Regions from separate parts of the Cellvibrio chitinivorans genome, predicted to be linked through region 1. Evidence: predicted binding sites of a transcription regulator. Region 1 holds the regulator's gene; each other region holds the start of a gene.
The links. The regulator sigma-54, encoded in region 1, starts transcription at its own class of promoters, with help from an activator protein. The targets are predictions, from matches to a motif close to TGGCACANNNNTTGCNNT.
Positions count from the first base shown of each region.

Region 2: the regulator sigma-54 is predicted to act here: its motif matches at 8,015-8,032, upstream of SPL68_RS04595 (ammonium transporter).
Region 3: the regulator sigma-54 is predicted to act here: its motif matches at 5,718-5,735, upstream of SPL68_RS02530 (CmpA/NrtA family ABC transporter substrate-binding protein).

Region 1 is NZ_JAYKKN010000005.1:1,143-11,526, forward strand. Features, by position in the region: gene hisD (histidinol dehydrogenase) at 1-714, opposite strand, end outside; gene hisG (ATP phosphoribosyltransferase) at 817-1,452, opposite strand; gene murA (UDP-N-acetylglucosamine 1-carboxyvinyltransferase) at 1,480-2,745, opposite strand; gene SPL68_RS13805 (BolA family protein) at 2,814-3,068, opposite strand; gene SPL68_RS13810 (MlaC/ttg2D family ABC transporter substrate-binding protein) at 3,218-3,850, opposite strand; gene SPL68_RS13815 (KpsF/GutQ family sugar-phosphate isomerase) at 4,161-5,129, shown strand; gene SPL68_RS13820 (KdsC family phosphatase) at 5,145-5,705, shown strand; gene lptC (LPS export ABC transporter periplasmic protein LptC) at 5,708-6,319, shown strand; gene lptA (lipopolysaccharide transport periplasmic protein LptA) at 6,306-6,908, shown strand; gene lptB (LPS export ABC transporter ATP-binding protein) at 6,914-7,639, shown strand; gene SPL68_RS13840 (RNA polymerase factor sigma-54) at 7,841-9,499, shown strand; gene hpf (ribosome hibernation-promoting factor, HPF/YfiA family) at 9,675-9,965, shown strand; gene ptsN (PTS IIA-like nitrogen regulatory protein PtsN) at 10,060-10,384, shown strand, end outside.
Region 2 is NZ_JAYKKN010000001.1:1,083,770-1,094,153, forward strand. Features, by position in the region: gene argE (acetylornithine deacetylase) at 1-708, opposite strand, end outside; gene SPL68_RS04570 (inorganic phosphate transporter) at 862-2,136, opposite strand; gene SPL68_RS04575 (TIGR00153 family protein) at 2,162-2,839, opposite strand; gene tfpB (type IV pilus assembly ATPase TfpB) at 3,122-4,885, shown strand; gene SPL68_RS04585 (sulfite exporter TauE/SafE family protein) at 4,986-5,768, opposite strand; gene SPL68_RS04590 (hypothetical protein) at 5,932-6,549, opposite strand; gene SPL68_RS04595 (ammonium transporter) at 6,649-7,983, opposite strand; gene SPL68_RS04600 (HAD family hydrolase) at 8,273-9,277, opposite strand; gene SPL68_RS04605 (arylsulfatase) at 9,366-10,384, opposite strand, start outside.
Region 3 is NZ_JAYKKN010000001.1:582,955-593,338, reverse strand. Features, by position in the region: gene gyrB (DNA topoisomerase (ATP-hydrolyzing) subunit B) at 1-371, shown strand, start outside; gene SPL68_RS02545 (hypothetical protein) at 683-850, shown strand; gene SPL68_RS02540 (alpha-amylase family glycosyl hydrolase) at 931-3,735, opposite strand; gene SPL68_RS02535 (sigma-54 interaction domain-containing protein) at 4,011-5,552, opposite strand; gene SPL68_RS02530 (CmpA/NrtA family ABC transporter substrate-binding protein) at 5,840-7,300, shown strand; gene ntrB (nitrate ABC transporter permease) at 7,300-8,127, shown strand; gene SPL68_RS02520 (ABC transporter ATP-binding protein) at 8,131-9,054, shown strand; gene cynS (cyanase) at 9,066-9,506, shown strand; gene SPL68_RS02510 (nuclear transport factor 2 family protein) at 9,512-9,958, shown strand; gene SPL68_RS02505 (hypothetical protein) at 10,055-10,384, opposite strand, start outside.

The sequences.
Region 1 (10,384 bases):
GATCATATCGATCGCCACTTGACCAAATACCGCGCGCTTAGCGGTAGCAACATAAATATTGCCAGGGCCGACAATTTTATCAACCTTGGCAATCGACTCAGTTCCGTAAGCCAGCGCGGCAACGGCTTGCGCACCACCAATGGTAATAACGCGATCCACACCGGCGATTGCAGCAGCCGCCAAAACCATTGGGCTGATTTCGCCATCGGGCGCTGGCACCACCATAGTCAGCTCATCAACACCGGCAACCTTTGCGGGAATCGCATTCATCAACACCGACGATGGATAAGACGCTTTGCCGCCGGGTACATATAAACCCACGCGCTCCATGGCTGAAATTTGTTGGCCGAGCACAGTGCCATCGGCTTCGGTGTAACGCCATGAACTTTGCAATTGGTGCTGGTGATAATTGCGAATACGCTCCGCCGCCACTTCCAGTGCAGCGCGCTGCTCAGGAGTAATTTGTGTAAGCGCGTTTTGCAATTGCGCAGGCGTAATAACAAATTCATCAATGCTCTGCGCATTGCGGCGATCAAATTTATTAGTGAATTCGACTACCGCTGCATCACCGCGCGTTTTCACTTGATGCAGAACATCATCTACCACTGCGGCGACACGTGTGTCGCTGACCGATTCCCACGCGAGCAATTGATCCAACTTTTCGTTGAAATCACTTTGGCTGGCATCCAAACGGGTGATGATAGATTCAGACATGGAATTCTCTTTTCAAAAACTAAGGGGCAAAGATACAGAGTGGATAATGCCGCCGATCAATTGCAAATGCACATTGGCATTTGCAATTGGGGGCATAGAAAATTAATCCGCCGCAACTGCCTTGGCGATATGGTCGATGATGCTTTGAATTTGCACGTGCTTCATTTTCATCGAGGCTTTATTCACGATCAGGCGCGAGCTGATGTCGGCAATAAAATCGCGCTCTTCCAAACCATTCGCACGCAGGGTATTGCCGGTATCGACAATATCCACAATCTCATCGGCCAAATTCATAATCGGCGCAAGCTCCATAGCGCCGTACAACTTGATGATGTCGGTTTGGCGACCTTGGGATGCGTAATACTGCTTGGCGATATTCACATACTTGGTTGCCACACGGATACGACCTGCAGGTAGCGCTTCGCCTTTCACACCGGCAGTCATTAATCGGCAGCGCGCGATATTCAAATCGAGCGGCTCGTACAGACCTTCAGCGCCGTTTTCCATCAGTGTATCTTTGCCGGATATACCCATATCCGCCGCGCCAAATTGCACGTAAGTTGGCACATCGGCACCGCGCAGCAGTAAAAAGCGCACATTGGGCTGGGTAGTTTCAAACACCAGCTTACGACTTTTTTCCATATCTTCGAGCGGGCGAATATCCGCGGCTGCCAACAGTGGCAAAGTCTCTTCCAGAATGCGCCCTTTGGTGAGCGCGATGGTCAGGGTTTGACTCATTAGTTTTACCTTTTATGAACCTTGCTCTTATGAACCCTTTACGCGGCGCACACTGGCACCCAGGGCTTGGAATTTTTGTTCGATAGCTTCGTAACCTCGGTCGATATGGTAAATGCGGTCGATCAATGTCTCGCCATCAGCAACCAAGCCCGCAATCACCAAACTCGCCGATGCACGCAAATCTGACGCCATTACCGGCGCCGCTTTCAAACGATCAACACCGGTGACAATTGCGGTGTTGTGTTCAAGCTCGATATGCGCCCCCATACGGTTCAACTCAGCGACTTGCACCAAACGGTTTTCGAAAATCGTTTCGGTGATGTGGCTTACGCCTTCGGCAACCGCATTCATCGCCATAAATTGCGATTGCATATCGGTTGGGAATGCAGGGTAAGGCGCGGTTTTCAAACTGACTGCTTTCGGGCGCTTGCCGTGCATATCCAGTTCGATCCAATCATCGCCGATAGTGATGTCGGCACCCGCTTCTTGCAGCTTCAAAATCACCGCTTCAAGAATATCAGCGCGCGTATTGGTTAATTTGATTTTGCCGCGGGTCGCTGCTGCTGCCACCAAGTAGGTGCCAGTTTCGATGCGATCGGGCATCACTGCGTAATCGCAGCCGTGGAGTTTATCCACACCATAAATAGTCAGGCTGGAAGTACCTATACCTTCGATTTTCGCACCCATCGCCACCAGCATATTGGCCAAGTCGACAATTTCAGGCTCGCGCGCGGCGTTTTCCAGTACGGTCTTACCTTCGGCCAGAACCGCTGCCATCAACAGGTTTTCGGTACCGCCAACGGTCACCATATCCATCAGGAAATGGCAGCCTTTCAGGCGACCATTGGAGCGCGCGCGGATATAACCGCCATCGATCTCGATAGTTGCCCCCATCGCTTCAAGGCCACGCAGGTGAATATCCACTGGGCGCGAACCAATCGCACAGCCACCAGGGAAAGACACATTGGCTTCACCGTAACGAGCGAGCAGTGGCCCGAGCACCAGAATCGAGGCACGCATGGTTTTTACCAGCTCGTAGGATGCGGTGTAGGAGTTGATGGTGTTAGGGTCAACGATAACGACGTGCTCGCCCTGAATCTCAATAGTCAGGCCGAGGGTGCGCAGCAACTGCACCATGGTGGTCATGTCTTTCAAGTGCGGCACATTGCTTAAACGCACTTCGGAATCAGCCAGAATCGTCGCCGCCAACAAGGGCAGACCCGCATTTTTGGAACCGGAAATACGCAGCTCGCCAGAGAGCGGCCCGCTGCTGCTAATCAAAAACTTATCCATCACAACCCTGAAAACAAAGAAGGAAAAAGAGACCCGTGCCGGTTTATAACGGCATCAAACCAGAAAAATTACTGCTGTTGTTGCTGTTGCGCCCACTGCTCAGGTGTGAACGACTTGATGTAATCCACCGCGTGGATACTGCGATCAGCAAATTGCGCACTCAGGGTAGACAGCACTAACTGCTGCTTTTTGACGGGAGTCAAACCGGCGAAGGCCGGACTGACGATAACCAAGCCAATGTGATCACCCATAACGTCAACGGATTTCACATCGCAATCAGGGATTTGGCTTTCGATCAGCGCTTTGATTTGTTCAGCTTGCATAGAATTACTCAATAATAAAGGTGCAGCGATAAATAAGGCGCGAAGTTTACCGGAATGTCGCTCGTATCGCACTCAAAAAACCACCCCTGTAAAGCAAAACCCCCAGCACTGGCTGGGGGTTTTAAGGATTAGCTCACCGGCAATCTGATTTAGGCATCAGCCAACCAGTTGGCGATCACTTTATCGATATCGCCATTGTACTTCTTCAGACTAGCCTTGAATTGCCCACTGAAAGACTTTCCGAGATTGACGCCATTTAATACCACATTGATCAATTTCCAGTCGCCACTCTTTTCTTTGCGCATGGTGTAATCCAGCTTATGGGTAGCGCCTTCAACTGCTACTTCTTGCTTGACGACAGTGCGAGCAGGATTCACTTCATTAACACCAGCAATAGTGACTTTGCTATCAGCGTAACCAAGCACACCTTTGGCCAAAGACTTCACCATGCCATCTTTAAATACGCGCTGGAACTCTTTGCGCTGATCAGGAGTGGCCTGCTTGTAGGCCGGCCCCATTACCGAGGCTGCGATAAACGGGAAATTAACAACACCATCGAGCGACTCTTCAACTTGCTTGAAGTAGACATCATCGGCGGTCTTGCCTGCGTTTTTAGCTTTTACCAAGCCGAACAATTCTTGCGCAACAGACTCAACAATCGCCTTTGGTGACTGAGCTGCTGACTGGGTTGCAGCAGCGGGCGCTTCTGCCATCGCAACGGTAGAAAACAATAGAGATAAGCCGAAAAATGCACCAGATACTGTGGTGAGCAGATATTTCATCGTAAAACCTTCCATTAAGTGGTGGTCATTAAGTACATGCGGTCACCCTGCGATTGCCACGCAACCGGGTCAAGATAACCAAACCTCAGACAACGCGATTTCCTTATGGTGCCATTCTTTATCAATAGCTTATTGGACGTGGCAATTTATTGGGACGAAAACGCGGTCAGCAAATTTGCGGGGCGCACTATAGCACTCCACCGTTAGCGGGATAAGAATCCGGCAGGAAAAAAGACGTAAACATCCCTCGCCATCCCCTTACTGAAAGTTATAATGCCGGACTGAACTCCCCCAAGCTCTGGAACCGCCTATGACCGCGTTCGATTATGTCAGCTCCGCCCTACGCACCATCCGCCTCGAAGCGGACGCAGTAAGCGCCTTGAGCGAACGTATCGATGGCCAGTTTACCGCCGCTTGCGAGATGATCCTGAATTGCAGCGGCCGCATTATCGTCACTGGCATGGGCAAATCAGGCCACATAGGTAGCAAAATCGCAGCAACCTTGGCCAGTACCGGCACCCCCGCTTTCTTTGTGCATCCGGGCGAAGCCAGCCACGGCGATTTGGGCATGATCACAAAAAACGATATTGTACTGGCCATTTCCTACTCGGGCTCATCCAACGAAATCGTCACCCTGCTACCGCTATTCAAACGCGCGGGAATCAAGATCATTAGCATGACCGCCAATGCCCAATCCACTTTGGGCGAAGTGGCAGAAATCAATCTGGACATCAGCGTCGTACACGAAGCCTGCCCGCTCGACCTTGCCCCCACATCAAGCACCACTGCCACCTTGGTCATGGGCGATGCACTCGCCATCGCTCTGCTGGAGGCGCGCGGCTTTACTGCGGAAGACTTTGCCTTTTCCCACCCCGGCGGCGCGCTCGGACGCAAGCTCCTGTTGCGCCTCACCGATGTTATGCACAGTGGTGACAATATTCCGCGCGTATCGCCCGACACCCAAATGCTCGATGCACTCATGGTGATGTCCGACAAAGGCTTTGGCATGACTACGGTAATGGAAGGCGATCAGTTACTCGGCATATTTACCGATGGCGACCTGCGCCGCTGCATTGATCGCGGCGTTGATATCCGCACCGCCAAGGTTGGCACATTAATGAATACATCCCCCAAAATGCTGCGCGAAAACACCCTTGCCGCCGAAGCACTAGCACTAATGGAACAAGCAAAAATTAACGTATTACTGATTACCAACGAACAAAAAAAGCTGGTTGGTGTCGTAAAAATCAATGACCTGCTGCGCGCAGGGATTATCTGATCAATGGAAACCCGCATGACCTCTAACCTGCTCACACCTCAAGAAGTAAATCAACGCGCAGCGCAAATCAAACTACTATTACTCGATGTCGATGGTGTACTCACCGATGGCCGCCTCTACTTTGGCAACAATGGTGAGGAGTTTAAATCCTTCAGTACCCTCGACGGCCAAGGCATGAAGGCGCTGCAAAAAAGCGGTGTAAAAGTCGGCATTATCACTGGCCGCACCAGCCACTTGGTCGCGCGCCGCGCGAGTGATCTCGGCATCGAAATACTGGTACAAGGGCGCGAAGACAAGTGGGAAGCCTTGCAAGAGATATTACAAAGCCATTCCTATGAATTGAGCGAGATCGCATTTATGGGTGATGACTGGCCCGATCTGAGCGTAATGACTCGTGTAGGACTTGCGCTCACCGTGGCCAACGCTCATACGAGCGTGGCAACTCGTGCCCACTGGCAGAGCCGCGAGCGCGGCGGCGAAGGCGCTGTGCGCGCTGCTTGCGATCTCATCATGCAAGCGCAAGGTACTTTTGATGCAGCACTTGCGCCCTATCTAGCTAATCACGGCAAGGATTAGTCATGTCATTAATGCAGCGCATGAATAAAATCCACCAACATATACCAGCGCCTTGGTTGGTCGCTCTAGTACTGGCAATCGGTTACTTCGCCTTTTCTCTACGCCAAAAACCTGAGCTGGCCGAGCACAATTACAACACCAGCAGCTTCCCGCAGTTTTATATGGAAGATATTAAAACGCGCGAATTCGATCCCCAAGGCAAACTGCACTTTCAGCTGGAAACACCGCTTGCCACTCACTACCAGATTAATCCCGAAGGCCCAACCGCCGAGGATTACACACTGATCGCGCAGCCAAAAATGGCGTTTTACGATGTCGAAACCAACGCGCCCTGGCAGGTTACCGCCGAGACCGGCCGCAGCGAAACCAATGGGCACTTGCTGCGCCTAATCGATAACGTTTTGATTCAGCAGCAGACGCCAACACAGGGGTTAATTCAAATCACCACATCAGAATTACTGGTGCGCGCACGCGAACAATTCGCGGAGACCGACAAAGCTGTTAAGATGCGCAGCGCTAAAGGTCAGATAGATGCCATAGGTATGGATGCCGACCTGGCTCAGAGTCGGCTGCAATTAAAGTCCCAGGTTAAGGCTGTTTATGATCCCCGCTAAATTCCGTACTTTTTTATCCCCATTGCTGTTGGCGATGACGTCTGTAGTAATTGGCTACAGCACCACCACTCAAGCATTACCCGATGACAGAAACGAAGTCATTCGCGGCTCGGCCGACAACCTGACCGTTGACCAAAAAAATGGCGTCGCCACCTACACGGGCTCGGTAACAATTTCACAAGGCTCATTAAAAATTTCAGCCGATTCGATTGTGATTCACACCAACCCCGACAGCAGCGTGGAGAAGATGATCGCCACTGGTAGCCCTGCGCGCTTTCAGCAGCAACCCGATCATGATCAAGGCATAGTCACCGCTGCCGCAAAACAAATCACCTATACACCCAACAATGAACACCTGATATTGATTGAGGATGCGTCGGTCGAGCAAAACGGCGCAGTCATGAGTGGCCCGCACATTGATTACGATCTGCTTAAAGAAGTGATGAAAGCCGCTGGCACCAAGAGCACAACCGGTCAAGGTCAACGCATCGAAATTGTTATTCCGCCCAAGGGTGGCGACATCGAGATTATCCAGCGTGGCAACAAAGCCCCACGCTCCTCCCAATCATCTTCCAACGCTGCGCAATAATCTTTATGCCTAGTCTGCACGCACGCCACCTCGCCAAAAGCTACAAAAAACGTCAGGTTGTTATCGATGTGTCCATCACCGTAGAAAGTGGCCACATCGTCGGCCTGCTAGGTCCTAACGGCGCAGGCAAAACTACCTGCTTTTATATGATTGCAGGCTTGGTTCCTGCCGATAACGGCACTGTTTTTATCGATGATCTCGATCTCACCAATCTGCCAATTCATGGCCGCGCTCGCGCAGGCATTGGCTACTTGCCGCAAGAAGCGTCGATTTTCCGCAAGCTCACAGTGACCGATAACATCATGGCGATTCTGGAGACGCGCAAGGATTTGGATCGCGCGCAGCGCAACGAAAAACTGGAGTCGCTGCTGAACGAATTTCACATCACTCACATCCGCGACAGTCAGGGTATGGCACTGTCTGGCGGTGAACGCCGCCGGGTGGAAATCGCTCGTGCGCTGGCAACTGACCCTAAATTTATCCTGCTCGACGAACCCTTTGCCGGGGTTGATCCTATTTCGGTAAACGATATCAAAGAGATTGTTCGCCACCTGAAAGATCGCGGCATCGGTGTCCTGATTACTGATCACAACGTACGCGAGACACTGGATATCTGTGAAACAGCTTATATCGTGAGCGAAGGCCACATTATTGCCGAAGGCAATGCCGACACCGTACTGAGTAATAGCAAGGTGCGCGAAGTTTATCTAGGCGAACACTTCCGCCTCTAAAGCCAGAATTTCAAATGTTTGTGTGTTACCAAACACCGTTCAACAGCACCATAGGCAACACACAAACAACTTGACAAGTAACAATCTTTATTCATTAGGCACAAAGCTTGCTTAGCCGTATTGCTTGCGCGCCAAACCCTGACTAAACTCCACCTATCTGATGTTTTTCATCCTGCTTTATAAGGGTTTGTCGTTCACATAATGAAGCAATCTCTCCAGCTCAAACTCGGTCAACAGCTGACCATGACTCCCCAGTTGCAACAGGCTATTCGCCTTTTGCAATTATCGACATTGGACCTGCAACAAGAGATTCAGGAAGCGCTCGATTCCAATCCTATGCTGGAAGTCGAAGAGGGCTATGACTCTCCCAGCTCATCCACGGAATACGAAGGCAGCGAACAGGATCAGACGGATTACACGCGCCAATTGGAAATCGCCGCCGAAGCTGGAACCGACCACGGCACCGACTTTACCGCCAGCGAAAACTTCTCATCAGCTACTGACAACTACAACGAAAGCAATAACTACAACGACAGTGGCGACTCTTTTGGTGAAAGCGAAAGCTTCAGTGGCGATACCGAATCCTTTGGTGATAGCGATGTGTACGGCGAAGGCGACAGCTTCAGCGCCGACAGCGGTGACTGGAGCGACTCAATCCCAAGCGACCTGCCGGTAGATACCAGCTGGGATGATGTTTACCAAGCTTCTTCAAGCGGCAGCGGCAGTAATTACGACAACGAAGACAGCGATTTTGAAAGCCGTCGCGCCGCAACTGACTCCCTCTATGATCACTTGATGTGGCAACTGAATCTGACTCCCATGTCGGATCGCGACCGCATTCTGGCCATGGCCATTATTGATGCAGTAGAACCCAGCGGCATGCTCTCCATCAGCATCGAAGAAATCTTCGAAGGCATGGGCAGCGATTTGGAAGAGCTGGAGCTGGATGAAGTTGTTGCAGTACAAAAACTCCTGCAACAGTTTGACCCTTGCGGTGTGTGCAGCCAAAACCTGTCCGAGTGTCTGCTGGTGCAATTGCAGCAATTTGACCCCAAAACACCACTTCTAGACTCAGCCAAGCTGATCGTAAAACAGTATTTGCCGGTGCTTGGCAGCCGCGATTATCGCCAGTTAATGCGCCGCACCAAACTCAAAGAAGCAGAATTGAGTCAGGCGGTCGCGTTAATCCAAAGCTTAAACCCACGCCCGGGCGACATGATTGCCACCGGCGATACCGAATATGTCGTGCCCGATGTATTCGTGGAAAAGCGCGATGGCCGCTGGATTGTTGAGCTAAACCCGGATATCGCCCCGCGCTTACGGATCAATGCCGACTATGCCTCCATGGTCAAGCGTGCCGATTCCAGCAGCGACAACACCTTCCTGAAAGACAACCTACAAGAAGCGCGCTGGTTCCTGAAAAGCCTGCAAAGCCGTAACGAAACACTACTCAAAGTAGCGAGCTGCATCGTCGAAAAGCAGCGCGGCTTTTTGGATTACGGTCCCGAGGCGATGAAACCGCTGGTGCTGCACGATATTGCCGAAATTGTAGAAATGCACGAATCCACTATTTCGCGTGTGACCACCCAAAAATACATGCACACCCCACAGGGTATTTTTGAGCTGAAATACTTTTTCTCCAGCCATGTCAGCACCGATAGCGGCGGCGAGTGCTCATCCACGGCGATTCGCGCCATCATCAAAAAACTGGTGAGCGCCGAAAATCCCAAGAAGCCACTGAGCGATAGCAAAATTACTGATTTACTTGCGGAGCAAGGTATCCAGGTTGCGCGCCGCACCATCGCCAAGTATCGGGAATCGCTCAATATTCCACCGTCTAATGAACGCAAAACGATTTAATTAGCTCCCGTCAAATCACAACGGGAACTAAACATATGATTTCGGGTACGCAATGAGATAGCCCGTAGAAATCACAGGTTAGAACACCTATCAAAAGTTCGGATGAGAATGAATGGATGTATGCGAGGGTTGCGCAACCCGCAACCGTTTTTGTTTCTAGCGAGAGGAAGTTTCTATGCAAATAAATATCAGCGGTCACCACGTAGAAGTTACTGATTCGATGAGAGATTACGTTACCGGCAAGCTGGATCGACTGAACAATCACCACGACCGCATCACGAGCACCAATGTCATCTTCTCGGTAGACAAATTAATCCAAAAAGCTGAAGCCACTATTCATGTTAGCGGCAAAGATATATTTGCCGATGCAACTCATGAAGATCTGTATGCCGCAATTGATGCATTGGTCGATAAGCTCGACCGCCAATTGATCAAGCACAAAGAGAAGATGCGCAGCCACCGCTAACCCGCGGACGCTCACATCATTAATAGACCCGATGCCGCCACCCTTACCCAGGGTGCCGGCATTCCTTATTGAGAGATGCCCAGCATACCTTGCCATGCAAATTCAATCCCTGATTAGCCCCGGCCGCACCCTGTGCGGTATTGAAGCGGGCAGTAAAAAACGCGCTCTGGAAATTTTGGCCAATACCATTGCCCAGGATATTCCTGACATTGACGCCGACGAACTCTTCCGCAGTCTGATTGGCCGCGAACGCCTCGGCTCTACTGGCATTGGCCACGGCATTGCCATCCCCCACTGTCGCATCGAACACTGCAGTGGCACGGTTGGCGCCTTGATTACCTTGGCTGACCCAATCGAATTTGATGCTATCGATTCACAACCTGTCGATATTCTGTTTGCCATGTTAGTGCCGCAAGATG
Region 2 (10,384 bases), on a different contig from region 1:
TTGCACCGCAAAACCGGGGTTGCGGTACTTTTGCTGCAACTCATTGCGCAGGCTGATGAGTTCGCTCATCACTTGATTCATCGCTTCCAGCGCATTATTGCCCAGCGCCGGATTGGACGAATGGCCACTCTGGCCGCGCACGCGCACGGCTTCCATCATTATGCCTTTGTGCATGCGAATCGGTGTCAGCTCGGTGGGTTCACCGATCACCGCATAGCGCGGTTTGGCGCCGGGGATGCCGCCTTGGGCAAGGGCGCGCGCACCGCTCATGCTGCTCTCTTCATCAGCGGTGGCGAGCACAATCAGCGGGTGCTTGAAAGGTTTATCGAGATAAGGTTTTACCGCCTCGATAATCACCGGGAAGAAGCCCTTCATGTCGGTGGCGCCAAGGCCGTAGAGCTTGCCGTCTTTTTCGGTGAGCGCAAAAGGGTCGGACTGCCAGCGGTCGGCATCATAGGGGACGGTATCGCTATGACCAGCGAGCACCAAGCCGCCATCAGCTTGGCCGAGTGTGGCGATCAGATTGGCTTTGCCTGAATCGCCGATGGGCATCACCTGGGTGTTAAAACCAAGGTCAGAAAAGCTGTTGGCGAGATAGTCGATCACCGCGCGGTTGCTCATATCCCACTCGGGCACGGCGCAGCTGACCGAGGGCAGGGCGACCAAGTTGCTCAAATGGTGTTGGTAGCGCTTGAAATCCATGTTCATGACTCTATTCGATGTAAGACCGGATCGGTTTCGATGTGGTTTATCGTTATCGGCGATTGCGCCCCAAATTGCAAGTTTGCCGCGAAATCCAGACAACAAAAAGCCCGAGGCAGCGAACCGGCTCGGGCTTTTTGTTGCGCGCTAAGGTTTAGCTTAGTAGAACACGCCTTTGAAAAAGAAGAAGAACAGGATCGACAGACCCGCGCCCGCAGGCAGCGTAATCAGCCAAGAGGCGAAGATGCCGCCAATCACACGCAGGTTTAATGCGCCGATACCGCGCGCCAAGCCAACGCCGAGTACCGCGCCTACCAAAGTGTGGGTGGTAGAGATGGGCAAGCCAATTCCCGAGGCGATTACTACAGTCGCAGCGGCTGCCATTTCGGCGGCAAAGCCACGGCTGGGGGTCAGTTCGGTGATTTTTTTGCCGATAGTGACCATCACCTTGTAACCGTAAGTCGCCAGCCCCACCACTATCCCGACTCCGCCGAGCAGCAGAATCCAGGGCGCTACCGCTGCCTTGGCGCCCACCGCGCCAGACTGGATCACACTAACCACAGCTGCCATTGGGCCAACTGCATTGGCTACGTCGTTGGAGCCGTGCGCAAACGCCATGGCGCAGGCAGTGAAAATCATCAGTACACCAAATACGCGCTCAACACTGGAGAAACGGTTGTGTTTGTCAGCAGTGGCATCCGGGGTAATCCGGCTTAACAGGAAGATGCCTATAGCAGCAACAATTGCTCCAATAACAGTGGCAATCATCATGGCTTGCAGGAAATTAAGTTCAAAATGGTGAGACTTCAGAACATGTTTCAGACCTTTGAGAATGGTCACCATCGACAGGAAAAACCCCACCGCAAACATGTAAAAAGGAATGTAGCGCTTGGCATTGGCGAACGGATCTTCTGTATCCAGAATCAGGTGTTGCACCGAGCGGAAAATCCAGAAGGAGATAATGCCCGCCACGAGTGGCGAGGTAACCCAGCTGGCAACAATGCCCCAGACTTGGCCCCATTGCACCGAATCCACCGAGATACCGACCGCTGCAAATCCGATGATCGCGCCCACGATTGAGTGAGTGGTCGATACCGGCCAGCCGAGGATACTGGCGATTAATAGCCAGCTACCGGCTGCCAACAGCGATGACAGCATGCCGAAAATGAACAGGTCGGGGTGATCGACCATGACTGCAACATCGACGATACCGCTGCGAATGGTTTCAGTTACTTCGCCGCCGGCGAGATAGGCACCGGTAAATTCAAATACCATCGCGATAATGATGGCTTGTTTCATGGTGAGTGCGCGCGAACCAACTGAGGTGCCCATCGCATTGGACACATCGTTGGCACCTATACCCCAGGCCATAAACAAACCGAAGACACAGGCCAGTACGAACAGCGTTTGGCCGTGTTCAGCTAATAAAGTCATTGTGGATTCCCCAATCTAAACAGGATTAATGTGCCAGCAGCAGTTGTAAGCGGCCGCCTACATCATGGGCGCGGTTGGCGATATCACCCACCCAATCGATGATGTTGTAGAGGAACATCACGTCTACCGGTGGTAGTTGGGCTTCAAGGGCAAAGAGGGAGGTACGTACGCCAATCTCAAGTTGATCGGCTTTTTCTTCCAGTATGTCCAACTCCTTGATCATGTTTTCTACTACTACCAGCTCGCGCCCGCTAAATCCGGTTTCGAGCAGTTCATCCAACTCATTAATCGCGGTCAGTGCTTGTTCGGCAGCGGCGACGCTTGAGCGGACAAATTCGTTCATTTGGTCTTTCATGCTGGCGGGAATCGCCATGCGACGGCCCATGATGATGCCGGCGATGTCTTTGGCGCGGTTGGGGATGCGGTCTTGCATGGTCAGCAATTCCAGCAAGTCCGTGCGCGGTACCGGCAGGAACAAGCTCTTGGGCAAGTGCAGGCGCAGATGCTTTTTGATCTCGTCGGCCTCGTTTTCATACTTGACCACGCTCTTTTGGATGTCGCTTGCGCGCTCCCAGTCGTCGCTGGTGACGGCTTCAAAGAAACCCACCAATTCCGAGGCGGCTTTAATCGCAAGTGCCATATGCTCTTGCATCGGCTTGATGGGTGAACGGCCAAACAGATTTGACAGATTTGCAAAAGGCATCAACGACCCCTCCGGTTAAAAGTGCGCGCAGTATAAAAAGATCATCCCTCAGGGTCACGCTGCTTTGTGACATTTTTATGGTGTTTTCATGACTATTTTTTATGCGGGTGTATAAATAATGTCTTGATTTGGGTGATTTTCGTCCTGCTTCGTGTCTTGAGCCTAGCTGCTGCCACCGGAAATACCAGCCTGAGCCCAACCTGAGCAGTGCTGGGCAGACGCTCGGCGGCGGAGGCGCTACAATCAGCCGATCTCCTTTTACAGATAAACAGGAATAATAAGATGGTGTTGGATCGGGTATTGGATTTGCGCGGGTTGATTCAGGATTTGGTCGCCGACGGGCGCCTGAAACAGGCCGATGCCAATATGCTGTTGGGCGCCTCGCGCACCCGTGAACAGGCGATCATGCACCCGCTGGCTTACATTGCCAGCCAGAATTTGGACGATGTGCAGCGCCCCGGTCACAGTCTCAATGGCGATGTGCTCACCGAATGGCTGGCCAACAAAGCCAAGCTGCCGCTATTCCATATAGATGCGATGAAAATCGACGTGGCCAAATGCACCGAGGTGATGAGTTACGCCTTCGCCAAACGCCACGGCATCCTCTGTGTAAAAGTCGAAGCTGATCATGTGGTCGTCGCCTGTACCCAGCCGTTTATGGCGGGCTGGGAGCCGCAGGTGGAGCATGTGGCGCGCCGCGCAGTGAAGCGCGTGGTGGCCAATCCCGCCGACATCGAACGCTTTATGGTGGAGTTTTATACCCTCGCGCGCTCCGTCTCTGGTGCCAGCGGGGCGACTGCCGCCTCGGCTATCACCAACTTTGAGCAGTTGGTCGAACTGGGCAAAGCGAGCGACCCGGATGCCAACGACCAGCACATAGTCAAAATCGTCGATTGGCTGCTGCAATACGCCTACGACCAGCGCGCCTCGGATATTCACATAGAGCCACGCAGGGAAGTCGGGCGCATCCGCTTCCGTATTGATGGTGTTTTGCATTACGTCTACGAGCTGCCCGCCAATGTGTCTACCGGCGTGACCAGCCGCTTCAAGGTGTTGGCGCGCATGGATATTGCCGAAAAGCGCAAACCGCAGGATGGCCGCATCAAAACCCGCCGCAACGACGGCAGCGAAATCGAACTGCGTATGTCTACTCTGCCGACCGCCTTTGGCGAAAAACTGGTGATGCGTATTTTCGATCCGGAAGTCTTGCAGCGCAGCTTTAGTGACTTGGGTTTGGTGGGCGATGACTACAACCGCTGGAATTCCATGCTCACTCGCCCCAACGGCATTTTGCTGGTGACCGGCCCGACTGGTTCCGGTAAGACCACCACGCTTTATTCATCGCTGCGGCAGGTGGCGACTGACGAGGTGAACGTCAGCACCATTGAAGATCCGATTGAGATGGTGGAAGAGACTTTCAATCAGACCCAGGTGCATCACAAGATTGGGCTGAATTTCGCCGCTGGTATTCGCAGCCTGATGCGGCAGGACCCGGACATCATTATGGTGGGTGAGATCCGCGATTTGGAAACCGCGCAAATGGCAGTGCAAGCGGCGCTTACCGGCCACTTGGTGCTCTCCACCGTTCATACCAACGATGCCCCCTCAACCGTGGCGCGTATGCTGGATTTGGGTATTCCGTCTTATCTGATCAACGCCACTATGTTGGGTGTGATGGCGCAGCGTTTGGTGCGCACTCTTTGCCCGCACTGCAAAGAGGAAGGCCAAATCAGCCAGAGCGATTGGCAAGAGTTGGTCGCGCCTTGGAAAGTACAAGTGCCGGCAAAAATTTATCGCCCCGTGGGTTGTTTGGAATGTCGCAATACCGGCTATATGGGGCGACAGGGCTTGTATGAAATTCTGATGCTGTCGGAATCGCTCAAAGAAAAAGTCACCGCCGACTGCAACCTGCAAGAACTGCGTAAACTGGCAATGAAAGAGGGGATGCGCACTTTGCGCTTGTCGGGCGCGCAGAAAATCGCTGCGGGTCTGACGACCTTGGAAGAGGTGTTGCGCGTCGCACCGCCGCCGGAAAAAGCGGGTTAAGTGAAAACAATTTTCCTGAGACAAATAAAAATGGCGACCAATGAGTCGCCATTTTTATTGCTCCCTCTCCCACCTGTGGGAGAGGGGTGTCGTGCGCCAATCAAACCAGCAGTTTAATCCCCACAAACACCAACATAATCGCCAGTGCCGGGCGCAAATAGTGGTCGGCGACGCGGTTGGCGAGGTGACTGCCGATATAAATGCCGGGCAGTGAACCGATCAATAAGTTGGCGAGCAAATGCCAATCTACATTACCTAAACCGGCGTGACCCATGCCTGCTACCAGTGTGAGCGGTACGGCGTGGGCGATTTCGGTGCCGACCAAACGTACGGTTGGGAGCAATGGGTAGAGCATAAACAGGGCGACAGTACCCAAGGCGCCAGCGCCGATAGAGGTCAGGGTCACTACCGCGCCGAGCAGTATGCCGGTCAGGACGGTGGCGATCATCTGCTGCTGGCGGGTCATGCGGGTGATCCAGCTGTTGTTTTTCTGGCTGTAATCAAAAATCTTGCGTTTGAACAGAATCGCGACAGCAGTAAATACCAGCGCGTAACCCAAGGTGGTTTTGATCACACTGTTGAGCGTGTCGGTATCGAGCTTGATGCTGTGTAGCACCCACAGAGTAATAGCCGCAGCGGGCAGGCTGCCAAGCGCCAGTTCGCCGGTGATCTTCCAATCGATATTTTTCTTTTTGTGGTGGACGTGAATGCCGCCTGCTTTGGTGATCGCCGCGTAGAGCAAATCTGTGCCTACAGCATTGGCGGGGCTGACGCCGAAATAGAGAAGAATGGGCGTCATTAGCGATCCGCCGCCCACGCCGGTCATGCCTACGATAAAGCCCACCACCAATCCGGCGACTATATAACCCAGTTGAAAATCCATAAAACTCGATACCAAAAAGCGGCACGCCAGCGATGGAAAACTCGCCAAGTCAGGCAGCTAAAGTGTTGATAAATAAACAGGTCGCGCAGGCTAACAGCCTAAAAGGAGTCTGGCTAATGCTTATTAGTTAGGTGCTTATAACCAAGTGCGCGTGGCCTGCCGCTTAGAGCAGGCTGCGGACGTTATTTTGGGGGTGAGCTTTTTGCACGCGGCTGACGGTGTTTTGCAGGATTTGGTCGGCTTTGATCGGCCCCAGATATTCGCAGAGCGCGACATAAGCGAGGTTGATCACCTGTTGCAAGGTGTGGATGCTGGGGGTAGTGCCAGTGAGCGGTTCAACCTGATTGAGCCATGCGTGAAAAGCCCAGCGCTCGGTAGGTGAGAGCGATACCTTGGCGAGATTTTCCAGCACATAAAGGCGGGTGCGGGTAGAGGCTTCGCCGCCGGGAGCGTCGATCAGGCCATCCACCAGTGCCATAAACATTAGTAAAAAAGGTGAGCTTTGGGGCTTGGCTACCGCAGGACGGCTGGTTTCAGTGACACGACTCTGGTGCTCATCTTGCGCGGATGACATAGCAGCCACCAGCGCCTGCAACATACGCGAGCGCATATGGGCGATCTCAAGATCGCTGCACAGCTCGCGCAGGTAATGTTGCAGGGCAAAGGTAGGTTTGTGGGCGTACTTTTCATCCCACAGGATAAGCGCGCTGGCGAGGCCGTTCCCCTGTAAAAACGGCATGAGCGCCTGCTCAACCGCTTTGCGTTTCTGACTTGGATTCACACTTGGTTCCTGTGACGTAGTGGTGGCTTGTGCGGCTTGGTCGATGTATGGCTTATGCCTGTTGTTATCGCCGCTTATGGATTGCTTACGGATTCCGTTTTAGCGCTGGGATTGCAGCGCCTCGGTATTGAGCGCGCGCGTATCCTGAAATTCCGGGTAGCCGATCTCGGCGTGTTCGGTAAAATCCAGCCCGCGCTGTTCATGCTGGCTGCTAGCACGCATACCGATTATTTTGTCGATCAAAAAGTAACAGATGAGTGCCACGCCAAAGCCCCAGGCAAAGGCGACGAGTACTCCCAACCCCTGAATGCTGATGCGCTCAAGGTTGAACATATCGCCCGCAAAGAAAATACCCGCTGCAAGTGTTCCCCAAGCGCCACAAAAGCCATGCACACTGACGGCATCGACCACATCATCGATTTTGAAACTGGCGATAAATTTGGGTGCGATAAAGGTGATCACCCCGGCGATAACACCGGTAAGCAGCGCAAATTGCGGGTCCATAGTGGCGCAACCGGCAGTAATGCCGACCAGCCCGCCAAGGCTGCCGTTGACCGTGCCAGTCATAAGAATCGCGTGTTTGAAGGCTTTGGCGGTGAGCATATAACCCAGTGCACCAGCGCAGGCGGCAAGGTGGGTGTTGAGTGCAATTTTGCCGATATCCAGATTGGCCGCGAGGGTTGAACCGGCATTAAAACCAAACCAGCCGAACCAGAGGATAAACCCGCCCAGCGCGACCATGCTCAGGTTATGGCCGGGAATAGTGCGCGCCGCGCCATTGGCCGAGAAGCGCCCCAAGCGCGGCCCAAGTACGATGATGCCCGCCAATGCTACCCAGCCGCCAATAGAGTGAACGACCGTGGAGCCGGCAAAGTCGATAAAGCCCAACTCTTTCAGCCAGCCGTTACCGCCGTGGGCACTGCCCCAAGCCCAGCTGCCGAATATGGGGTAGATAAGCCCGGCAATTACACAGGCGCCAATCAAGTAAGCGTGGAAATGTATCCGCTCGGCCATAGCGCCGCTGGCGATGGTGGTTGTGGTGGCGGCGAACATCATTTGGAAAAACAGAAACGTCCAATCCCATCCGGCTAGTGCATTAGGCAGGAAATGGCTCTCGCCAAACCAACCGGTGCTGTTGGCACCAAACATCAGGCCGTAGCCCAGCGCCCAAAAAATCACGCTGCACACGCACACATCCATGTAGTTTTTCATAATCACATTCACGGCGTTTTTGGCGCGCGACATGCCGCTTTCAACCAAGGCAAAACCGGCCTGCATCAAAAACACCAGCACTCCGGTGATCACCACCCAGCTGGTGTCCAGCGAGCGAGTTACATCGAGAATACTGGGTTCTGCCGCTAGCGCACTGCTGCTACCAAAAATCGAACTTATCAGAAGCGCCCATCCACCCACTGCCAAAGAACTTGCACGCATAGTCAGCACCCGCCATGAGAATGAGAGGGATTTTGCAACTCATGTGCCAGAGGAGGAAAAGAGCGAAAAAGTGTGGAATTTTGCGACAGGATGTAAGGGCGAATAACGCATTAAGGGGTTATTAGAAAGGTTTTGCGTTAAACGATTGGATTCTATTGAGAAGGGATAAAAAGGGCTGGTGAAGAAGATTGCACTGAAGTTGGGCATGGGCTTGGCGCGGCGATTTTGCCCAGCCCAATCCGGGTGCGTGGCTTACCAGCCCTGCAGCACCCGAATGGAGGTCGATTAACTACTTCTTGCTAGCGGGGTAAATGACTTTCCAGTCTTTTTTCATATCCACCAGCAACCAGCCTTTGGTGGGTGCATCGGTCAGACCTTTGTTTAATTCACCGATATGGGAATTGCGGTCATAAGCCCACTCGCGCTCGGCGTCAGTGTGGTGAACGATCAAACCAAAACGCGCACCTGTACCGGCGGTAGTCCACTCCAGCATTTGGTAGTCACCATCGGAGTTACCTGCGGCAAACACCGGGCGGCGGCCAATGTGTTGGTAAATACCAACGGGCTTGCCTTCTTTGTCATCATAAAAGCCCAGATCGGGCGCTTTGGTGATGGTGGGCACACCGTTAACCACCGAATATTTTGCCTGCAAGCTACTGCCAACAACCTGCTCGGGCGGGATGCCATAAGCGTCTTGCGCGAAGACACGCATAAAATCAATGCCGCCACCTGAGACGATAAAGGTTTTGTATCCGTTTTTGCGCAGGTATTGCAGCAACTCCAACATCGGCTGATAAATCATTTTGTTGTAGGGCAGGCCAGTGGTTGGGTGCTTGGCGGTCGCTAGCCAGTTGCTCACGGCGGCAGAGAAATCATCCGAACTGATGTTGCCGTGGCTGGCCATGATGATCTTGCTAAGCGCGGGCATTCCGCCTGCCAAAGCACCTTTAATATCCCCTTTGATCACAGAGGCATAGGGTTCAGTTGTATTCCATTCCGGGTGCTGCGGTGCCATTTGCTTGATGCGATCAAACGCAAACGCGGCCTGAAAGTAGATGGGTTGTTCAGCCCAGAGAGTGCCATCGTTATCGAATACGGCGATACGTTCAGCTTCGGGGACAAAATCCGGCGAGCTTTTCTTGGTCGTCTTTTTGACGAAATCGACAATCGCCTGCTTGGACGCGGTGTTCTCCCAAGAGGCGAGATCTTTGGCGCTGGCGCCACTGGCTGTGAAAAACAGCAATAAAAGCGCGCTTAACAGGTAGCGAAAGTGGATAAAGCTGGCGATTTTCATGATCTGTTTCCTTCTGTTCTATCTATTAAAAAATCGGCGAAAGGTAAAACAAAAATGCCGCTAAATTTCTTTAGCGGCATTGGAGGGGTTAGCGAGCACCCGCAGTGGATTTTAGCTGTTCTTCAATTTTGCTCAGGTTGAAGGAGCCTGGTGATTGGCTGGGCGGGAAGTCCTGCATGGTTTTCAGGAATTGTGCCGCCTTGGTTTGGATTGGAACTAGTACAAATGCGCGCTCCAGGAACCAATCGTTGTAAGTATTAGAGTTGTGTTGTGCCTTCTCGAATGGGTCGCGACGCAAATTGAATAGCAACGGGACGCGCAACTCTGTAAAGGGTTCACGCCATACTCCGAAAGCCTCTCCACGGTTCTCCAAAAACACCACTTTCCAAGCGTCGTAACGGGCAGCAACCACTTGGCCATCATCGTTCACATACCAGAATTCGTGGCGTGGTGACTCTTTCACTTCGCCTTTCAGGTAGGGCAGCATGTTGTAGCCATCGATGTAGTTTTTGTATTTACGGCCATTGAGCGAGGTGCCTTTGCGCAATTGGTCGGCAATCTCGGTATTGCCCGCTGCTGCTGCAAAGGTTGGCAGCCAGTCTTCATGGGAGATGATGCCATTCAGGGTTACGTCTTTGGGGAATTTGCCCGGCCAACGAACAAATGCAGGTACGCGGTAGGCACCTTCCCAGTTGGAGTTTTTCTCGCTGCGGAAAGGCGTTGTGCCTGCATCCGGCCAACTGTTGTAGTGTGGGCCGTTGTCGGTGGAGTAGAACACGATGGTGTTATCGGCGATTTTCAGGTCGTCCAGCAGCTTCAAGAATTGGCCTACATGACCGTCATGCTCAATCATGCCATCGGTGTATTCATCGTTGCCTTTGTGACGGTTCTCGTCTTTCACGTGAGTGCGGAAGTGCATACGTGAAGCGTTCCACCATACAAACCAGGGCTTACCTGCTTTTTCATTCTCGCGAATGAATTCCTGCGCGCGGCTAGCGGTTTCCTGATCTACGGTTTCCATACGTTTTTTGGTCAGTGGGCCAGTATCTTCGCAGCGCTGGTTGCCCCAAGGGCCTGAGCGCTCATCCGCTTTGGCGGTATTGGCAG
Region 3 (10,384 bases), on a different contig from region 1:
TTGCTTCGGGCGAATACGCGTCAATCGTTTCACTGGGCGAAAAACTGGAGAATCTGATCGAAGAGGGTGCCTATATTCAGCGCGGTGAACGCAAACAACCGCTGTTGAAGTTCGCGGATGGCCTTGAGTGGCTGATGAAAGAATCGCGCAAAGGCTACAACATCCAACGCTATAAAGGTCTGGGTGAGATGAACCCTGAGCAGCTGTGGGAAACTACCATGAACCCAGAAACGCGCCGCATGCTGCGTGTGACTATTCAGGATGCTATCGCAGCTGATCAAATTTTCACCTGTTTGATGGGCGATAACGTGGAACCGCGCCGCGATTTCATCGAAACCAACGCTTTGGCCGTTGCTAACCTTGATGTGTGATTTTTGTTGATTTTAACGCCAAAAAACCCGCGAAGCTCGCGGGTTTTTTTATTGTTATAAGTGAGAGATCTGGATCTCAGCAGAAAATTGAGTTGTCGTTTATATGGCTACTTATTAAACATAGTTTGCTTTTTAATAAAGCAGAATGTAGTAAATATCAGCTATTTTTATTATAAAACGAAATTAAAAACGGCATAATTTTGTCGGTATTGGTTATGTGGTGGACTATACTCAGCCGGTGTGAACGATTAATCGTGTCACGCCTAGAGACTCAAGTCGGCTAAAACAACCAGTGAGAATAGAGATAGATAATGATAATAGAGAAAAAAACACCCAAGGTGCTCCTGACGCAGATTGAAGACGCGCTTGAAGAGCGCCAACGCCATGATCGTCGCCAAAATGACGATGGTATTCCACAGGATGTTTCCCATGAACGTCGCAAAGTGGATCGCCGCGCATCAAAACCTAAAAAGGCTTAATTGATAGCAGTAGCACAACCAGCAGATGTAACGTGAAAAGGGGCCTGAGCCCCTTTTTTATTGGATGGATGTTTACCAGATTAACGCAGCCAGGTTCCGGTTGTGCCTATCTTGCCCGAGCCATTTAGCACGTAAATCCCCGCCGAATAACTCGCCACACTAAAGCTGATACTGCCGTTAGTGACGGTGATGCTATTACCAGTGACCGCATCGCGATATGTCCCGTTTTTAACTCCACTTACCGTAATGGCTTGTGCACTAGTTGACGCCAAACCAACCACCGCATAACTGCCCTCGCTCGATAAGTCACGCACATAACTCATGCCCGCGCCCCATTCATTTACTTGTGTACTTGGGGCTTTTTGCAGAGCAGGGATCGCACTGCGAATTTGGTTCAAACGTTTGATGTGCTGATAGAGTGGATGACTTTGGGTGGCGGCTAAATTATCCAAATGTGGCCCAAAATAAGCGCGCCCAGTTTGGTCGATAGTATCGCTGTTACCGGCGATATCCTGCGGTAATCCCGCTTGGAACATAATCTCTTCCCCGTAATACAAGGTTGGGATACCACGATTGGTCCAGAGCAGGTTGTACACCATAGCCGCGTTGCCCATGTCGCCGCCGTAGCGATATTTGAAGTCGTTATCCGGGCCGACATCGTGGTTTTGGAAGAAGGTAACCAGCTGGGTGGCATCACCGTAAACCCAATCCATCGCCATCACCCCGCCGATACCACCGAAGTTGCCGCGGGTAACGTTATCGCGGAAGGTGGAGAAGACCGAGAAATCCAACACCGAGAAACCGGAATCACCACCCGCCAGTGGGTTGGCCGGGTCGTTGGTAGTGCGCGTGTACCACCAGGGGCGAATCACCGCGCTGGCGTTATCGTTGGCGATTTCTGAACCAAAGCCAGTGCCTTTCACCAAGTTCTCGCCAAACACAAACAGTCCGGGTTTATGCGCTTTCCAGTTGTTGACGTAAGTGAGCATTTCATCGCGCTCAATGTGTTTCACGGTATCCAAGCGGATTGCATCCACACCCATATCCAGATACATCTGAATCGCACCGTTCAAATAATCCTTCACGTTCTGGCGGCCAGTGGCCAAATCGATGGTATCCCCCGCCATATGTTTGCGCTGCAGTGCGAGTGGGCTTTCCCAATCGCCACCGGACATAAAGCCATCCAGGTGATACCAGTTGGGGTCGAGACCGGCGGCATCTATACCAAAGAAACGGTTGGCGTCATAACCGGCTTTGGGCACAGTTACGCCAGTTTTCGGGTCAACCAGCGGCACAGTACCGGCAGCATCGCTGGTGTGGCGATCTTTAAACCACTGGGGCGCGACTGGATTGTCGTTATCGTCGCGGAATTCACTTTGATAATCGCCCAAGTTGCCGAGATAAGGCCCATTAACGATATTGCCCTGGGTGCCGCCCGCAGGTACGTAATACTTGATCGGCAGATGGTCGATCCAGACCGCGTTGCGCAAACCGTATTGGCTGGAGTGATTGATCACCACGTCCTGAATCACCTTCAAACCCTTGGCGTGAGCCGCATCGATAAACTCTTTATAACCTGCACCGGGCGATTCCAAACGTGGGTCGACTTTGTAGAAGTCGTAAGCGTGATAGCCGTGATAATCCAATCCCGAGCGGTTCTCCACTGGCGGCGTTACCCAAATCGCGGTGAAGCCGAGATCTTTAATGTAATCCAGCTTTTCAATCAGTCCTTTAAAGTCGCCGCGCCAGTGCGGATCGCCCGCTTTGTAGCGGTCGCGGTTGTAATAGTTGTTGCTGCTATCGCCATCGTAAAAGCGCGCGGTCAGCAAAAAGTAAATCGTCTCTTTGCGGAAATCGCTGTTGATTATCGCAGTAGACGAATTTGAAGAACTGGATGAAGACGAAGCAGAACTCTCACTTGAACTACTGGAATTCAAATTCGTGAGCGTGATGGCTTTAGTGCTGGCATTAAAACAAATCGCATAAAGCGCATTGGCTGAAACGACATAATCTGCTTGCGGATAGCTCTCTGTCCAATTCGCAAAGTGATCAATTTTAAAACGTGGATTAGTACTGGCAGCACCGAATTGTTGTTCAGTGCAATGCAATCCATTTTGCACTGCCATCAAGGTTGAACCCCAATTATTGGAAGTGCCACGGAAGTACCATGCATCGCTCGATGCAGACGAAGAAACAAAAGAAGAACTACTACTGGAAGACGAGCTGCTGGATGAAATTGCGCTTGAACTGGATGCGGTAGTGATAGGTGTTAGCGTATAGGCGAGCGTGGAATCGTTCACTTGCACACGATAAGTACCAACAACGGTTGAGTAAATATCGCTGCCACTTTGATTCAAAATACCATCGCTATTGCTATCGCCGTAATTCACCACCCAGTTATTACTGGTATCAAATTTAAAACGCTGATTTGTTTGTCCATCAAAAACCACATCAACCGACCAAAGATTATTGGCCACCAATGTCATAGGTGTTGTATCCCAATTGTTGGCGGTGCCGCGAAAATTTAAAGCAGAAAAATTTTGCGAAAAATTTGTAGTATCGCAACTACTAACGCTTTGCAGTGCAACTACTTTAGTCGAGGAATTAAACGTAATTTTGTAGGTTTGATTAGCAGTGACTGTGTAATCACTCGCAGGATAACCTTCACTCCAATCGCCGGTACGATCAATTTTAAAACGTGGATTAGTGCTTGCCGCACCAAAACTTTGGCAAGTGGAATAGTCAGTGGCATTTACCGCGGTCATAGCGGTAGTTGTCCAATTATTGGGAGTACCGCGGAAATACCAATCGGCATGGCACAGGCTGCTAAATAATAGCGAACCTGTTGCAGCCAGTTTGATGGCTACATTTAGAGATAGATTCATAAAATCCTCGTCAGGGTTGTGAATTATTTTTTTCAATAGAACGAGACTGCAGCGATAAAAATCCTGCAGAAAATTACCATCGCAAATGCGATTCAAGAGGAAGGCTTAAACAGCAAGCTGATACATCAAATTATTGTTGTTATTGGTTGGGCAAGGGCTTGCCCGGAAAATCGAAGAAAGACTAAAGCTTGCAGGTAGGACAAAACAATTAACTGCATACGTATGCAATTGATGAATACGTATGTAAAAAATAAATGCTATAAGCAGAACTGCTCTTAATGCGTGAGCACTTTTTTATCCAACCCCCATTTTTTTAAACGAGAGGCAAGAGTGGTAGGTTTGATTCCGAGCAGATTGGCAGCACCATCAACTCCATAAATTTTTCCACCCGTTTTGCGCAACGCGTCCAGCGTAGTTTGATATTGCAGATTTTTAACACTAGCCTCGGTATGGCATTCGATTGGTGTTGGATTGGTTGGTGCGATGGTGGTTGGTGCGATTGCCAAATCGTCCAACACCAGCTTATCACCCAGACTTAAAATCACTTGTCGCTCGATACGATTTTCCAATTCGCGAATATTTCCTGGCCACTGATATTCTTGCAGACGTTGAACTTGGGCGAGCGATACTTTTAATTCCGGTTTATGAAAACGCTGGCAAGTTTTTTTGAGAAAGTGGGTCACTAATAAAGGAATATCATCCAAGCGTTCACGCAAAGGTGCCGAGCGAATCGGGAATACATTTAAACGGAAATACAAATCTTCGCGGAACAAACCTTGATCTACCAATTGTTTTAAATTGCGATTGGTAGCGGTAATCACGCGCACGTCCACTTTACGCGTAATAGATTCACCTACACGTTCAAATTCGCCATCCTGCAATACACGCAATAATTTTCCTTGTAATGCTAGCGGCAACTCGCCGATTTCATCCAAAAATAAGGTGCCGCCATCAGCGACTTCAAAACGTCCAAGGCGTGAATTCACTGCACCGGAAAATGCGCCACGCACATGGCCAAAAAATTCGCTCTCAAATAGCTCGGGTGGAATCGCCGCACAATTTACACGGATAAGTGGGCGCTGATTGCGATCGCCGGCGCGGTGAATAGCGCGTGCAATTAATTCTTTACCAGTTCCCGATTCACCAGTGATTAATACCGTAGCGACGGTCGGCGCGACCAGTTGAATTTGATAATTAATTTGTTGCACTGCCGGGCTGTTGCCGACGATATGGTGTGAACTAAAACCCTCGCTGATCTCTTGCTGCAGATAGGCATTTTCCAATTCGAGTTTGTGGGTAAGTTGTTTTACCTGCTCAAGTGCTTCGCGCAATTCTTCCATAGTGGAATGCAATGTTGCTTCGGCAATTTTGCGTTGCGACACATCACGAAAAATTACCACCGCACCGATTAATGTTTCCTGATCGTAAACCGGTGTACTGGTGTATTCCACTGGCACGGCGTGACCATCGCGACACCAGAAAACTTCGTCGTCCACACGCCGCACTGTGCCATCGCGAAAGGCCGCAAAAATTGGGCAATCCTGCGCGCAGTAATCTGATCCATCGGTATGGCTATGGTGAATGGCGAGATGAATATTTTTGCCGAGCAGATCATCAGCCTTCCAACCGAGTATGCGTTCCGCCGCCGGGTTTACAAAAGTCGCGCGCCCTTCGGCATCAACACCGTAAATGCCTTCCCCCGCCGCATTTAATAACAAATGATTTTGTTGCGCGAATTCCTGAAACACCTGGCTGATTGCCGGAATCGCCGCTGTGTGGTGATGGCTATGGCACAAAGGGGGAATGGTTTGGCTCACAGGATCTTCCTCAGTAAATGACCGATTCCCTTTACAACGAAAAATCGTGCCAACTACCACGAAATTTCGTTAACCACGAAGTTTCGTGCTGATAAATTTTACGGAGAAAAATAAAAACCCTAATGAAATCATTGAGCTACAGATAAGAAATCCTTTTTTAAAAATTGGCACAAGGCTCGCAATAACCCAATCGCTAAAAACGTAAAACATTATTCGCCGTTTTTTATTTTCCGATAAAAATTCCGCAGCGCCTTTTGCTGGTGCTGCCTGCCTAAAAAGGGGGCGTTATGCGCGATAAGAGTTTGGGTGATGCTTTTGATAGTGAAGTGTCTTTAACACATGCCACTAACCATGTAAGCAACTGTAATTGTTCTGCCTGCGCAGCTGCAGGTAATGAGCGCGCCTATGCTCAGGCGCTTGAGCAGCAAGCTGAAAAAAATGCGCAGCTGACTATCAAGCAAGATGAACAAGCACCAGCGTTTGAATCTGCCGATGCACTTATGGATCGCGCCATTGAAAACACTATCGTGCGTGCGCTCTTTAATCAGGACGACAACAGTCGCCGCCGTTTTATTCGCGCAATGGGTGGCGGCACTTTAGCAGCGGCCTTGTCATCGGTATTGCCGATGGGCGCCATTAAAGCGGCTGCCAAAGAGCAGGGCGGTCCGCTGGAAAAGAAAAATCTGAAAGTCGGTTTTGTTCCCATTACCTGTGCAACGCCAATCATCATGGCGCACCCTATGGGGTTTTATGAAAAACACGGCCTCAATGTTGAAGTGATAAAAACCGCAGGCTGGGCTGTCGCGCGCGATAAATCACTTGCGGCGGAATATGACGCATCGCATATGTTGACGCCTATGCCGCTGGCGATGAGTTTGGGTGTGGGTTCAACCGCTAAGCCTTTTATTATGCCAGCGGTGGAAAATATTAATGGCCAAGCCATTGTGTTGCATGTGGATCACAAAGATAAACGCGACCCTAAACAGTGGAAGGGATTCAAATTCGGCGTGCCTTTTGAATTTTCCATGCACAATTTTTTGCTGCGCTATTACCTCGCCGAGCACGGTATTGATCCCGACAAAGATGTACAAATCCGCGTAGTGCCGCCGCCGGAAATGGTGGCGAATTTGCGCGCGGGCAATCTCGATGGTTATTTATCGCCAGATCCATTTAATCAGCGTGCGGTGTGGGAAAAGATTGGTTTTATTCACACGCTCACTAAAGATATTTGGGAGGGGCACCCCTGTTGTGCCTTTGCGTGCAGCAAAGAATTTGCGCTGACTAATCCCAACACCTACGGTGCATTGCTGAAATCGATTGTGGAGGCAACTCACTATTCATCGGCGGCGGAAAATCGCAAAGCGATTGCCAGTGCGATAGCACCGGCAAATTATCTCAACCAACCAGTGCAAGTCATTGAGCAGGTGTTATTGGGCCGCTACGCCGATGGTTTGGGTGAAGTAAAAAATGAACCTAACCGTATCGACTTTGATCCTTTCCCCTGGCACTCAATGGCGGTGTGGATTCTCACCCAAATGAAGCGTTGGGGGTACATCAAAGGCAATATGGATTATCAAGCGATTGCGCGCGAAGTTTATCTCGCCACCGATTGCGAAAAAGTGATGAAAGAGTTGGGTTATGCGGTGCCCACCAGCACCAACAAAAATTATTTCATAATGGGTAAAGAGTTCGATTTCAATAAGCCCGAAGAATACATCAACAGTTTTGCAATCCGGAGAACTGAGTGATGCGTTCGTTAACTGTTCGCGCCTGGATTCTGTCGCTCACGTTTTTAGTTTTGGTATTGGGTGTGTGGGAATTCGCCGTACAAGCACCGGAAAAAACAGAAGCGCAATCCGAATATGAAATGTTAATGGGTGGTGCCGAGCAGGAGGCGCGGGTGCCGCCGCCCTCGGCGATTGCAGCGCGTGCCTGGGAGGAATTGAGCAATCCTTTTTACGATGCCGGCCCCAATGACAAAGGCATAGGCATTCAACTGGGCTATTCAATTTATCGTGTGCTCAGTGGATTTTTTCTCGCGGTGATTATCGCCATACCGGTTGGATTTTTAATTGGTATGTCGCCGCTAATGTATCGCGCACTTAATCCCTATATTCAAGTGTTGCGCCCTATATCGCCGCTGGCGTGGATGCCGCTCGCGCTATTTGTGATTAAAGATTCCGAGACCTCAGCCATCTTCGTTATTTTTATTTGCTCTATCTGGCCGATGTTATTAAACACCGCCTTTGGTGTCGCCAATGTGCGTGAAGATTGGATCAATGTCGCGCGCACTCACGAACTCTCACCATTGCGCACCGCCTTCACCGTAATTTTGCCCGCCGCGGCGCCGACAATTTTAACCGGTATGCGAATTTCCATTGGTATCGCCTGGCTGGTGATTGTCGCGGCAGAAATGCTCGTAGGTGGAACCGGCATTGGCTACTACGTATGGAATGAATGGAACAATCTGGATTTAACCAGTGTGATTTTTTCCATATTGATGATTGGAGTGGTGGGGATGTTGTTGGATCTTTTGCTCACCGCCGCCACCAAACTTGTGCAGTACGAGGAATAGCGAATGAGCCAATCATTTTTACAAGTGCAGCAACTTGCTAAACGTTTTGTTTCCAAAAATGAAACGCTCACGGTGTTTGAAAACGCCAACTTCACTATCGAAAAAGGCGAGTTTGTTTGCATTATCGGTCACTCCGGCTGCGGTAAATCCACCATCATGAATACCCTTTCGGGTTTGGATGTTCCTACCGAAGGTGTGGTGATTATGGATGGGCGCGAAATTAGCGGCCCAAGTTTGGAACGCGGTGTGGTGTTTCAAAATTATTCGCTGCTGCCTTGGTTGAGTGCGCTCGACAATGTCATTTTTGGTGTGCGTGCGCGCTGGCCGCAGTGGAGCAAAACCCAAATTTGCGAACACAGTTTGCGCTATTTAAAGATGGTGGGTTTGCAGGGCGTAGAACAGCGTAAACCGGCGCAACTTTCCGGCGGTATGCGTCAGCGCGTTTCAATCGCACGCGCTTTTGCAACCCAACCAAAATTGCTTTTGCTCGATGAACCCTTTGGTGCACTGGATGCCTTAACCCGCGGAGTGATTCAGGACGAACTTATCAATATTTGTGCAGAAACCAAACAAACGGTTTTTATGATTACCCACGATATCGATGAAGCTATTTTATTATCGGATCGCATTTTATTAATGAGTAATGGCCCGGGCGCGGTGATTGCAGAATCGGTGCTGGTGGATTTACCCAAACCGCGCAAACGCGCCGACATTATTCATCATCCTGGCTATTACAGCATTCGTAATCATCTGGTGGAGTTTTTAGTCAATCGCTCCAAAGAATTGCGCAAGATGGAAGACACTTCCGTATTCCCAATCAGTGTTAATCCGCTGCAACCCATTTCATCTGACGTTAAATCGACAATTGAATTTCAACCATCCACTGAATCGCATGCTGCTAAAGCGGTTCATTTAATTAATGCCTGAGAGGTGTGACCATGAAAAAGCAAGACGTTGTAGAAGCCATTGTGATTGCCAAACAAAAAATGAATCTGACATGGGAAGGCATTGCTGAAAGCATTGGCATGTCACCTGTGTGGACTACTTCGGTATGCCTGGGAATGAACAGCGCACCGGCCGATAAAGCCGAAGCTCTGTGCAAAGTATTCGATCTGCCCGAAGCGGCAAAAGCGGCACTAATGCAATGCCCGACTAAAACCTGGGGCGATACTATTCCGCAAGATCCACTGATCTATCGCCTCTATGAAATGATCGGTGTCTACGGCCCAACCATCAAAGAAATTATTCATGAAAAATTTGGCGATGGCATTATGAGCGCGATTGATTTCTCGATGGAAATTGGCAAAGAAGAAAACCCGAAAGGCGATCGTGTCATTATCAATCTCAACGGTAAGTTCTTGCCTTACAAGGCTTGGTAATTTGCATGAGCATCCAAACACCAGTGGATTTAATGGCGGTTTTTCCTAAACCGCCGCTGCCGCCCTTTACACAAGAAACTGCATTCAAAAAAGTGCAGGCAGCGGAAGATGCCTGGAACAGTCGCGACCCGGAACGGGTTGCGCTGGCCTACACGCCTGACAGTGAGTGGCGCAACCGCGATCAGTTTTTTTCTGGGCGTGAAGCCATAGTGAATTTCTTGCGCGCCAAGTGGGACAAAGAACAAGAGTATCGTTTGAAAAAAACGCTTTGGTCTTTTACCGATAACCGCATTGCCGTGCGCTTTGAATACGAGTGGCACGATCATTCCGGCCAATGGTTTCGCTCTTATGGCAATGAGATGTGGGAGTTTGCCGAAAACGGTTTAATGCAAAAGCGATTTGCGAGCATTAATGATGTGATGATTGCCGCTGATGAACGCAGGGTTTTATAACAAGGTGTTTTATCAATAATCTATAGAAATTGATTACCACTGAGTTGCGGCGGAATTCGCATTACCACTAATCCAATCTTGTTAATATTTTTATAACTATTGGCATTTTTGGATTACGCACATCATGAACCCATTATTATTTGGGCGCAGTTTAATTGTAACTGCGTCATTTTTATTATTAGTCGCTTGTGGTGGTGGCGGCGGAGAAAATTCCAATACCCCAGCCAGTTTATCCATGAGTAGTTCATCCACGAATGTTTCATCAACTCCTGCTACGAGTAGTTCCAGTCTTGCATTTAGTAGCCTTAGTTCGATTAATATTTCATCATCAAGCACATCAAGCACATCAAGCACATCAAGCACATCAAGCACATCAAGCACATCAAGCACATCAAGCACATCAAGCACATCAAGCACATCAAGCAC